Regions from separate parts of the Streptomyces sp. NPDC051018 genome, predicted to be linked through region 1. Evidence: riboswitches for the same ligand, from Rfam matches in the RefSeq annotation. Region 1 holds a riboswitch; each other region holds the start of a gene.
The links. A riboswitch is a leader RNA that binds a small molecule or an ion and turns the genes downstream of it on or off. The one in region 1 is predicted to bind cobalamin.
Positions count from the first base shown of each region.

Region 2: it holds a riboswitch for cobalamin, as region 1 does, so the genes downstream of both, ACIBCM_RS09725 (CbtB-domain containing protein) here and ACIBCM_RS07470 (prenyltransferase/squalene oxidase repeat-containing protein) in region 1, are expected to answer to the same signal.
Region 3: it holds a riboswitch for cobalamin, as region 1 does, so the genes downstream of both, ACIBCM_RS03665 (cobalamin biosynthesis protein) here and ACIBCM_RS07470 (prenyltransferase/squalene oxidase repeat-containing protein) in region 1, are expected to answer to the same signal.

Region 1 is NZ_JBITFN010000003.1:253,042-256,248, reverse strand. It holds gene ACIBCM_RS07475 (hypothetical protein) at 1-1,376, opposite strand, end outside; cobalamin riboswitch at 1,505-1,580, opposite strand; cobalamin riboswitch at 1,683-1,827, shown strand; gene ACIBCM_RS07470 (prenyltransferase/squalene oxidase repeat-containing protein) at 1,940-3,207, shown strand, end outside.
Region 2 is NZ_JBITFN010000004.1:202,400-205,606, forward strand. It holds gene ACIBCM_RS09720 (CbtA family protein) at 35-793, opposite strand; gene ACIBCM_RS09725 (CbtB-domain containing protein) at 1,014-1,232, opposite strand; adenosylcobalamin (AdoCbl) riboswitch at 1,279-1,372, opposite strand; gene ACIBCM_RS09730 (histidine phosphatase family protein) at 1,516-2,082, shown strand; gene ACIBCM_RS09735 (SigE family RNA polymerase sigma factor) at 2,380-3,069, shown strand; gene ACIBCM_RS09740 (hypothetical protein) at 3,062-3,207, shown strand, end outside.
Region 3 is NZ_JBITFN010000001.1:901,427-904,633, forward strand. It holds gene ACIBCM_RS03660 (cobyric acid synthase) at 1-278, opposite strand, end outside; gene ACIBCM_RS03665 (cobalamin biosynthesis protein) at 275-1,261, opposite strand; cobalamin riboswitch at 1,441-1,580, opposite strand; gene ACIBCM_RS03670 (hypothetical protein) at 1,724-1,948, opposite strand; gene ACIBCM_RS03675 (anion permease) at 1,961-3,181, opposite strand.

The sequences.
Region 1 (3,207 bases):
TTGACCACCGTGCCACGGGAGGCGGTGGTGAACGCGGATCCGTCGACACTGGCCTTCCAGGTGTTGGAGCCGCTGTTGGCCTTGCCGTTGACCGCCGTGACGGTGCCGCTGCCGGACGCGGGGGTGACGGAGGTGACACAGCCCGAGGGAGTGGCGCCGGAGCCCGCCGCGGTGAGGACATCGCCGAGCGTGGTGGTCGTCCCGGTCGGGGTGAGGGAGACCGAGCACACCTTCAGACCGCCCGCGCCGTCGTCGACGGTGAGCGCGAGTCTGGTGGCCGTACCGGCGGTGAACGACGGCTGGGCGACCCACTGGGGAGCGCCGGCGGTCGTCGGCAGCGGCGGGGCCGAGGTGAATCCGCCGCCGGCGACCGCCCGGAGGGCGTCGGTGGAGGAGTAGGCGGACGGCACCCCGTCGGTGGGCTTGTACTTGAAGCCGCCGCCGGGGTTGTACTGGTTGGCGATGAGGAAGTCGACGGGGGTCTTGCCCGCCGGGGTGAGGAAGTCGCCGGTCTGGGGGTTGATACCGCAGGCGTTGAGCCCGGCGACGGCCCAGCCGTTGGAGCTGGTGTTGGCCCCGTATAGGGAGTTGAAGGCGCCGGAGGCGTTGGCCAGCTTCAACTTGAGGAAGTTCTTGCCCTGCACCACATCGGTGTCGGTGGCGGGCACCCCGGAGACGCAGAGCGCTGCCAGGGCCGCGCCGGTCATGTCGATGTCGCCGGGCTGGGCGAGCGCCGCCGGGTTGCCCTCGGCCTTGCTGTGGGCCCAGCCGCCGTCGGTGTGCTGGTTGGCGCGGACGCGGGCGACCATGGAGCCGACGAGCGCCTGGGGAACCCGGGTGGCGCCCGCCTGGGTCTTCGCGCCGACGAGTGCGAGCGCCGCGAACACCGTGCCGTTGAAGTTGGCGGAGGGGCCGAAGTAGCCGGGTTCCGCGGTCTGCCAGTAGCCGTAGATCTGGGCGATGAGGTTGCGCGAGGCGGAGACCCGGGCCGGGTCGATGCCCGCGGCGTAGGCGTTGAGGGTCGCGCGCTGGTAGTCGGTGACCACGGGGGAGGCCGAGGGCCAGGCCGCGGTGGAGAGCAGATTGCGGTAGACCGTACGGGCGTTCTTGGTGGTGTCGGTGCCGGGGTAGACGTCCACGACGGCCGTGCCGGCGGCCGCGAACGCGCTGAACGCCCACTCGTTGGAAAGACCCGATCCGGCGTATGAACCGTCCGCGGCCTGAAGGGACTTCAGATAGGCGACGCCGTTCGTCTTCGAGGTGGCGATGTCGGCGGGGGTGGAGGTCGCGCCGGCCGGTGGCGCGGCCAGGGCGAGCGCCGTGAGGACGGCGGGCACCGCGAGCGCGAGGCGGTGTCTGGGGCGGATGGGCGACATGGGCCTGCTCCCTGTGGAGTCGGGACGCGGCCATGCCGTCCTTGCCCGGGCCGCCGTGGGGGCGGGCGGGAAGTCGGGGCCGCTGTCCGGATCGCGTGCATACGGCTTCCAGTGGTGCCTCACCGCACGGGCATTCGGGCTCGGAACGGCTCCTTGCCGTCCCACACCGTTGCGCGTCAGCCCCGGATTCCCACCGGATTCCCCCGTGCGGCAGCCCCGGACGCTACCCGAGCCGTCCCGTCCGCGCCAGATGCCCCATCACGCGGGGTTTGGTCCGCAGCTGAGACTTACGCCATCTTGACGGTGGTCGTTCACCCGTGTTGCACTCCGGCTGACAACTGTTCAGCACCAGGGGAAGCCGGTCGAAGTCCGGCGCTGACCCGCAACCGTAGGTTCCGCGCATCAGTACGCGGGACGAGCCGGATTACCTGGTGCCCGGAAAGCAGCACGAGTACAGCGCCGTCGCGGACTACGGCGTGGTCGTCCCGCCCAGGGGCCGGTTCACCGGACCCCGGGCCGTCGCCACGTTTCCGTCCGTGCCGCGCGGGAACCGAGGGGCAGCGGTGGGGACGGGACTTCATGCGGATCGGTACAGATCGAGGGGCAGACGGCTGCTGTCCCTGGGGACGGCGGCACTGCTGACCCTGGGCGCGGCCGTGTCGCTCCTCACGGCACCGGCGACCGCGACCGCGGCCCCGGTGGAGGAGTGCACCCCGCAGAAGGGCGCCGTCGTCGCCGTCGACTTCAGCAAGTTCGGCGGGAAGGTCGAACGCGGCTGCGACACCACGCCCACCACCGGCTTCGAACTGCTCCACGAGGCCGGGTTCACCACCACCGGTACCCAGTCCCACGGCGACGCCTTCATCTGCCGGATCGGCCACGGCAGCACCGGCACCCAGTACCCGACCCCCGCCCAGGAGGACTGCGTCCAGACGCCCCAGGCCAGCGCCTACTGGTCGTACTGGATCGCCTCGCCCGGTCAGAAGAGCTGGACCTACAGCCCGCTGGGCGCCATGTCGCGCACCCCGCGCGCGGGCGATGTCGACGCCTGGGTCTTCGGAGCCACCGACATCGGCGGCACCACCGGGAAGCCCTCGTTCTCCCCCGACGACGTCAGGGCCGGGGGCGATCCCGGGCCGGGCGGCCCCGGAGACCCCGGGGGTCCCGGTGTGCCGCCCGGATCGGTCGACGTACCGGCCGCGGTGCGCTGGCTCGGCCAGCAACTCAAGGACGGGGAACGGGTCGTCGACCCCGAGACGGGCGCGCCGAGGCACACCGAGACCGCCGAGGCCGTGCTGGCGCTCGCCGCCGCGGACCGCGGCTCCCCGGCCGCGAAGAAGGCCGCGGCCTACCTCGCCACGCCGGCGCAGACCGAGGCGTACGCCTACCCCGACGGCAAGGACCAGCCTCCCAGCGCGACCGCGGCGGCCCGGCTCGCCCTCGTCGCCCTGGCCGCGGGAGAGAACCCGCGCGCCTTCGGCGGACGCGACCTCCTCGGCGATCTGCTGAAGTACGTCTGCCCGGCCCCCGTCGCGGGCGCAGAGCCGGTGCCCGGCTGCCTCACCGAGGGCGACTTCCGTACCACGTTCCAGGCCGAGGGCCAGGCCCTGGCCGTGGTGGCACTGCTCAACGGAAAGGCGACACCGCCGCCCGCCTCGGTGGCCCGGCTGACCGGACTCCAGTGCGAGGACGGCGGCTTCACCGGCATTCTGATCCGCGCGGGCGAGTGGTGCGACAGCGAGCCGGGGACCACCGGTCTGATCCTGCTGGCCCTCCACCGCGCCGGCGGACACGACGCCGTGGTCGCCAAGGGCCGTGAGTATCTGACGAA
Region 2 (3,207 bases), on a different contig from region 1:
GACGTACGACCCCAGGGTCACCCGGCGCACGGGGTCAGAGTGCGGCTGTCGTGGCCGGTGTTCCCGTGGACCCCGGGGCCGTCGCCGGGGCGAGGAGCCGTTCCGCCAGCTGTCCGAAGACCAGCCCGAAGACCGTCCACAGGGTGACCTGGATCGCGAGGGTCGCCAGCCGGAACTCCCAGACCACGGTGGCCGGGAAGCCCTTCGGGACCTCGTTGAACGACGGCAGGAACACAAACGCGACCCCCACGGCCACGACGAACCCGGCCGCCGCGGCGACGGTCGCGTTCCAGTTCCCCAGCCGGGGCGCCAGCCGCTTCCCGGCGATCACCGCGGCCACCGCCAGCAGCACACTGAGCACGATCATCAGGAAGTACAGCGCGGTGCGCCCGCCGATGGTGCCGGGGTCCCCGACGGCCGGCGGGTTCGGCGGGTACTTCAGATACGGCACGACGTACACGGTGACCAGTGCGCCGAGGGCCACCAGCGCGGCCGTCGCGCGCGGGCCGAACCGCCCGATACGGCCGAGGGCGACGCAGTACGCGAGCGCGGCGATCCCGCCGATCGCGACGCCGAAGACCAGGACGCCGGTGGCGAGACCGGCGGTCGACTGCATGGCGCGGCTGACGAGTTCCTCGCCGCCGTGCTCATGGCTGCCGGCCTCCTCGAAGGCGATGGCCGCGTCCACCGGGCCCTCGCCGATGAAGTACGCGACGGCCAGCGCGAACACCCCGGCGACGAGGCCCGCGAGCATACCGCGCACCAGCAGGGCTCTGACGGATATGGAAGGCATGGGTGAGTGTTCCCCTGTGTGGTGAAGGCGGCTCGGTCCGCTGCTGCGGACAACGCGTCCGAGATACGGCGCCGGGGCGCCGCGAGAGGGATTCCGGAGGGGGGTGTGCCGCCGGAACGATGTGTGTGCGGGCGAGGCGTCCGGGGTCCGGAGGACATCCGTGTTCCTGGACTTCCGTGTCCCTGGACTTCCGGGGTCCGTTGACGTCCGGGCGCGGCCCTCAGTGGCAGGGGAAGCCGAGCAGATGACGCCCGTCGTGGACCCACTCGTGGACGGTCTCTCCGGAGACGAGCGCGACCGCGCCCTGCTCCGCGCCGACGAAGTAGAGGAGGACCAGCATCAGCAGGCCGAAGAAGGCGGCCCAGGGGGCGATCGCCCTCAGTGAGACGGGGGTGAGTGCCGGTGCGGCGGCGGGTGCGGGCGCGGCGGACTGAGCCATGGCAGAACCTCCTGAGGGAACAACGCGTCCCGGTCGTGGTGCCTGGGACGAGGGCGCTGGGTCTGACTTCCCGCAGAGGTACGGGTACACAGTGGCGCGACCGTGCCGGATTCTCACCGGACTTCCGTCACGCCCTCGTCATGTCCACGTGACCGTACCGTGTACGGCCGGGTGCCGCCATGGCTCGTACGTGCGCAAACGCGCGAACGGCACGGGAAGGGAGGCATGTGAACTCCCGTGATGTGCTTGGCTCTTGGAGCACTCGACGGGAGGGAGTGGGGAGATGACGGTACGGGTGACATTGATCTCACCCGCGACGACGTCCGCGCTGCGGGAGGCACGTTTCGAGGGGGAGGTCTCCCTCGACGAGCAGGGTCTCGCCGCCGCGCGGGCCGTGGCGGGCACCCTGTCGCGCGCCGGGCGGCCGTTCACCGGCCCCTCCCTGCGCTGCCGGGAGACGGCCCGCGCCCTCGGGCTGGCGGCGGAACCCGTGGCCGGACTCGCGGACTGGGACGTGGGCCGCTGGCGGGGACGGCGGCTCGCGGAGGTCACCGGGACCGAGCCGGAAGCGGTGTCCGCGTGGCTCGCCGACCCCTCGGCCGCCCCGCACGGCGGTGAATCGCTCGTGGCGCTGTGCGAACGGGTGGGCGGCTGGCTGGCGGCCCTGCCGGACGGCCAGGTGCTGGCGGTCGTGGAACCCGCCCTGGTCAGGGCGGTCGTGGTGCATGCGCTCGCCCTGCCCCCGGAGGCGTTCTGGCGGCTGGATGTGCCACCGCTGGCCCTCACCGAGCTGACCGGCCGCTCCGAGCGCTGGAATCTGCGCTGCGGGAGCCCGTTGACGGCGGGCTGAGGGCGTCGGCCGGTCCCTGGGTGCGGCCCGGCCGCGCCACCGGCCCCGCACAGGTGCGCTCCGCCGGACCGGTGTCCCGCGCACCGGGATGCATCGGGGCGTACGGTGACGTAACGGGACCCGCTGTCGTGCACCCACCACGCCGGATGCCGCCGGGCCGGCAGCCGCCCACGAAGCCCTCCGGCCCGGCCGCCTGGAGCGAGCGGGCAGAGATCTCCGTCTCGGCCCGTCGACCGGGCAGAACCCCCGAGGCGTAACGTCGACGCGTACCCGCACATCTGCAAGGAGCGCTGACGTTTGACCGAGGAGGAGTTCACGGACTTCTACACCCGATCCGTGCACCGGCTCACCGGCCAGCTGTATGTGATGACCGGGGACTTCCACGAGGCCCAGGACGTGGTCCAGGAGGCGTTCGTACGGGCCTGGGGAGCACGCCGCCGGCTGGAGCGCGAGCGGGGGCCCGAGGCATGGGTGCGGACGGTCGCGTGGCGACTGGCGGTGAGCCGCTGGCGGCGGGTCGTGCGGGGCCGGCACGCGTGGAAGTCGCGGGACGACCCCCTGACGAGCGAAGGGCCGGATCCGGGCATGGTCGATCTGGAGCGAGCGCTGCGCCGTATGCCCTTGCGGCAGCGGCAGTGCGCCGCCCTCTTCTACGTCTGTGATCTGCCGGTGGAGCAGATAGCGGCCGAGACCCGGCTCTCCACCGGCACCGTCAAGACGCATCTGTCCCGGGCCCGCGCCAAGCTCGCCGACCATCTCGGCCGGCCGGATCATCCCGACCGGCCCGACCTTCTCGACCGGCCCGACCTTCTCGACCGGCCCGACCTTCTCGACCGGCCCGACCTTCTCGACCGGCCCGACCTTCTCGACCGGCCCGGCCTTCTCGACCGGCCCGGCCTTCTCGACCAGCCGGATCATCTCGACCCGCCCGACCTTCTCGACCAGACCGATCACCATGCACCGACCGGGGAGAGCCGTGATGTCTGACCTCGACGACCCCGTGCGGGCCGGACTGCGGAGCGCCGCCGGCCGGGCGGCTGAGCACGCTCAGCCGATCGACGCGCGTACGGTCGTCGCCAAGGGGCGGGAGCGCCGACGCCACAGACTGATGGCCGCGACCGGTGC
Region 3 (3,207 bases), on a different contig from region 1:
TGGCTGCTCCGGTCACCGCCGGGCTTGAGGAGGACGGGGTTCATCAGCGCGGTCGGCTCGACGCGGGCGGCCTGCGCCTGCATGGCCTGAGCGCGGCCGATCTCCGCGCCGTCACGGGTCACGAACGAGTTCAGGGACATGTTCTGCCCCTTGAAGGGAGCGGTCCGCACCCCCTGCCGCACGAGCCAGCGGCAGATCCCGGCGGTGACGACACTCTTGCCCGCGTCCGAGGTGGTCCCGGCGACGAGGAGCCCGCCCCCGCGCCTGCGGCCGGTCATCGGGCGCCTCCCCGGCGCAGCCGGTTCGCCGCGGCGCCCGCCGTACCCGCCGCCCGGCGGAACACCGGCCGTGCGGCGACACAGGCGCCGAGCGCGAGCAGCCCGACCCGGCGCGACAGCCGGACGGCCCGTTCGATGTCGCCGATCCCCACCGCGCGTCCCCCGCCGTTGAGCACGGGCCGGTGCTCGACCCGGCCGCCGTACGAGAGGGTGCCGCCGAGCCGTACTCCGAGGGCTCCCGCGAACGCCGCCTCGACGGGGCCCGCGTTGGGGCTCGGATGCCGGTGGGCATCGGACCGCCAGGCCCGTACGGCTCCGGGCGCGCCGCCGCCCGCGAGCACGGCCAGCGCGGCCGTGAGCCGGGCCCCCGGCCAGCCGGCGAGGTCGTCGAGGCGGGCCGAGGCCCAGCCGAACCGCCGGTAGCGGGGGGAGGTGTGACCCACCATCGCGTCCAGGGTGTTGACCGCGCGGAACCCCGCCAGCCCGGGAACTCCGGCCAGCGCGCCCCACACCAGCGCCCCCACGACGGCGTCGGAGGTGTTCTCGGCGACGGACTCGACGACCGCGCGCGCGATCTGCTGCTCGTCCAGGGCGTGCGGATCACGTCCGCACAGATGCGGCAGCCGCTCACGGGCCGCCGCCGTGTCGCCCGCGGCGAGCGCCCGCCCGACGGCACGGGCCTCCCGCCCCAGCGAGGTACCCCCGACGACGGTCCAGGTGGCGGCGGCGGTCAGGGCCAGGGAGGCGGCGGGGCTCCGGCGCGCCCCCCGGGCGAGGAGCGCGGCACCGGAAGCGGCGCCTCCGGCGCACACGGCGGTGTGCAGCGCGCCCCAGCCGCGGTGGTCGCGCCACAGGACACGCTCGACGGCGCCCGCGGCCCGCCCGAACGCGGCGACGGGGTGCCCCCGGCGGGGATCGCCGAGCAGCAGATCGCCGGTGAGGCCGAGAGCGGCGCCGTACGCGAATACTCGGTCGGCACGCATGGGTCAGGCCGTTGCCCCGCCTCGGGGGAACGGTGAACCCGGTGCCGTGCCGGGCGCCTTCAGCCCCTTCGGAGCTCCGGGCGCTCCCAGTGCGTTCGGGGCATTCAGTGCATTCAGGGCAGGAGCTGAACCGCAGCCGCGCATGGCGAAATGTCCTCACTCAGGGTGTCCGCGCCCTGGTTCGACGAGTCCGACGGTGAGAGTTCCTGGCTCCCGGGAGTCATTCCCGGTCACAGTGGCGGGACCGCGCCGGATTCGCACCGGCTTCCTCTGCCTCCGTCGTGATGGCCAAGGAAGTCCACCACGCTCCGAGAACACCCGTCAACCTGCCTTTGACCTGCGGAGGGGCAGTGTGCTGAGCCCCACATCCGGACAGCCGGAGGGCCGGGCACCCCCATCGGGTGCCCGGCCCTTCGACGGAAACGGGTGAGGCGCGGACGTGAGTCCCGACGGCCGCGGCCGTCAGGTGACGATCAGATAGATCCCGTACGCCACGGCCGCCGTGCAGAGCGCGAAGCAGGCGTACGCGCCGGTACGGGCGAGGGCCGCGGAGCCACCGCCTCCGCCTGCCGCCGACTCCTGCTTGCTGAGCGCGACCACGCCGACGGCGAAGAGACCCACCACCACCACGGTCGACACGAGGCTCACGCCGAAGACGGAGCCGAGGGCTTCCCAGTCGATTTTCATGCTGATCTGTCCTTACACCGCGGCCCGGCTCGCCGGACCCGCTTCGGGGGCCGAGGGAGCGGGGGACGGGATGGTGGTCTTGAGGTCGTCCTGGGCGAGGGCGGCGTTGACGGCGCCCACGGGCTCGCCGTGCTCGACGTCGTTCACGTTCGTGTGGTCGACGACCTGGCGGCGCGAGACCAGCCAGATCGCGGCACAGGAGGCGATCAGGAAGACGGCGACGGCCGCCACTCCCCAGTCACCCTGCTTGGTCACGAACTCGGAGCCCGCGGCCACCAGTGCGGCGGCCGGCAGCGTCAGACCCCAGGCCACGAACATCCGGGTGGCGGTGGACCAGCGGACCACCCCGCCCTTGCGGCCGAGGCCGGCACCCATGACGGCACCGGAGCAGGAGTGCGTGGTGGAGAGGGAGAAGCCGAGGTTCGAGGAGGCGAGGATGACACTGGCCGCGCTGGTCTGGGCGGCGAAGCCCTGCTGCGGCTGGAGGTCGGTCAGACCCTTGCCCATGGTGCGGATGATGCGCCAGCCACCGAGGTAGGTGCCGAGCGCGATCGCGACGCCCGCGGAGACGATGACCCACATCGGGGGGTTGGAGCCGGGGGAGAGCACATCGCCGGCGACCAGGGCCAGCGTGATGATTCCCATCGTCTTCTGGGCGTCGTTGGTGCCATGGGCCAGCGAGACCAGACCGGCCGAGGCGATCTGACCCGCCCGGTAGCCCTTCTCCGTGCCCTTGCCGTCCGCCTTGCGTCCGATGCGGTACGTCAGCCTGGCGGCGAAGAACGCGCCGATGCCGGCGACCAGCGGCGCGGCGACGGCGGGAATCAGGACCTTGGTGACGACCGTGCCGCCGTTGACGCCGCTCATGCCGACCGAGGCGATGGTCGCACCGATCAGTCCGCCCATCAGGGCGTGCGAGCTGCTGGACGGCAGGCCTATCAGCCAGGTGGCCAGATTCCAGAGGATGGCGCCGACGAGCGCCGCGAAGATGACTTCGGGGGTGATGCCTGACTCGTTGACGATGCCGCTGGAGATCGTCTTCGCGACCTCCACCGACAGGAACGCGCCGACGAGGTTGAGCACGGCGGACATGGCCACCGCGGTCTTGGGCTTCATTGCGCCGGTCGAGATGGTCGTCGCCATCGCGTTGGCGGTGTCGTGGAAACCGTTCGTGAAATCGAACACGAGAGCTGTCACGATTACGATCGTGAGCAGCAGCGTGATGTGTTCCATTTACCCAGGCAATCTTTGGAGGTCAG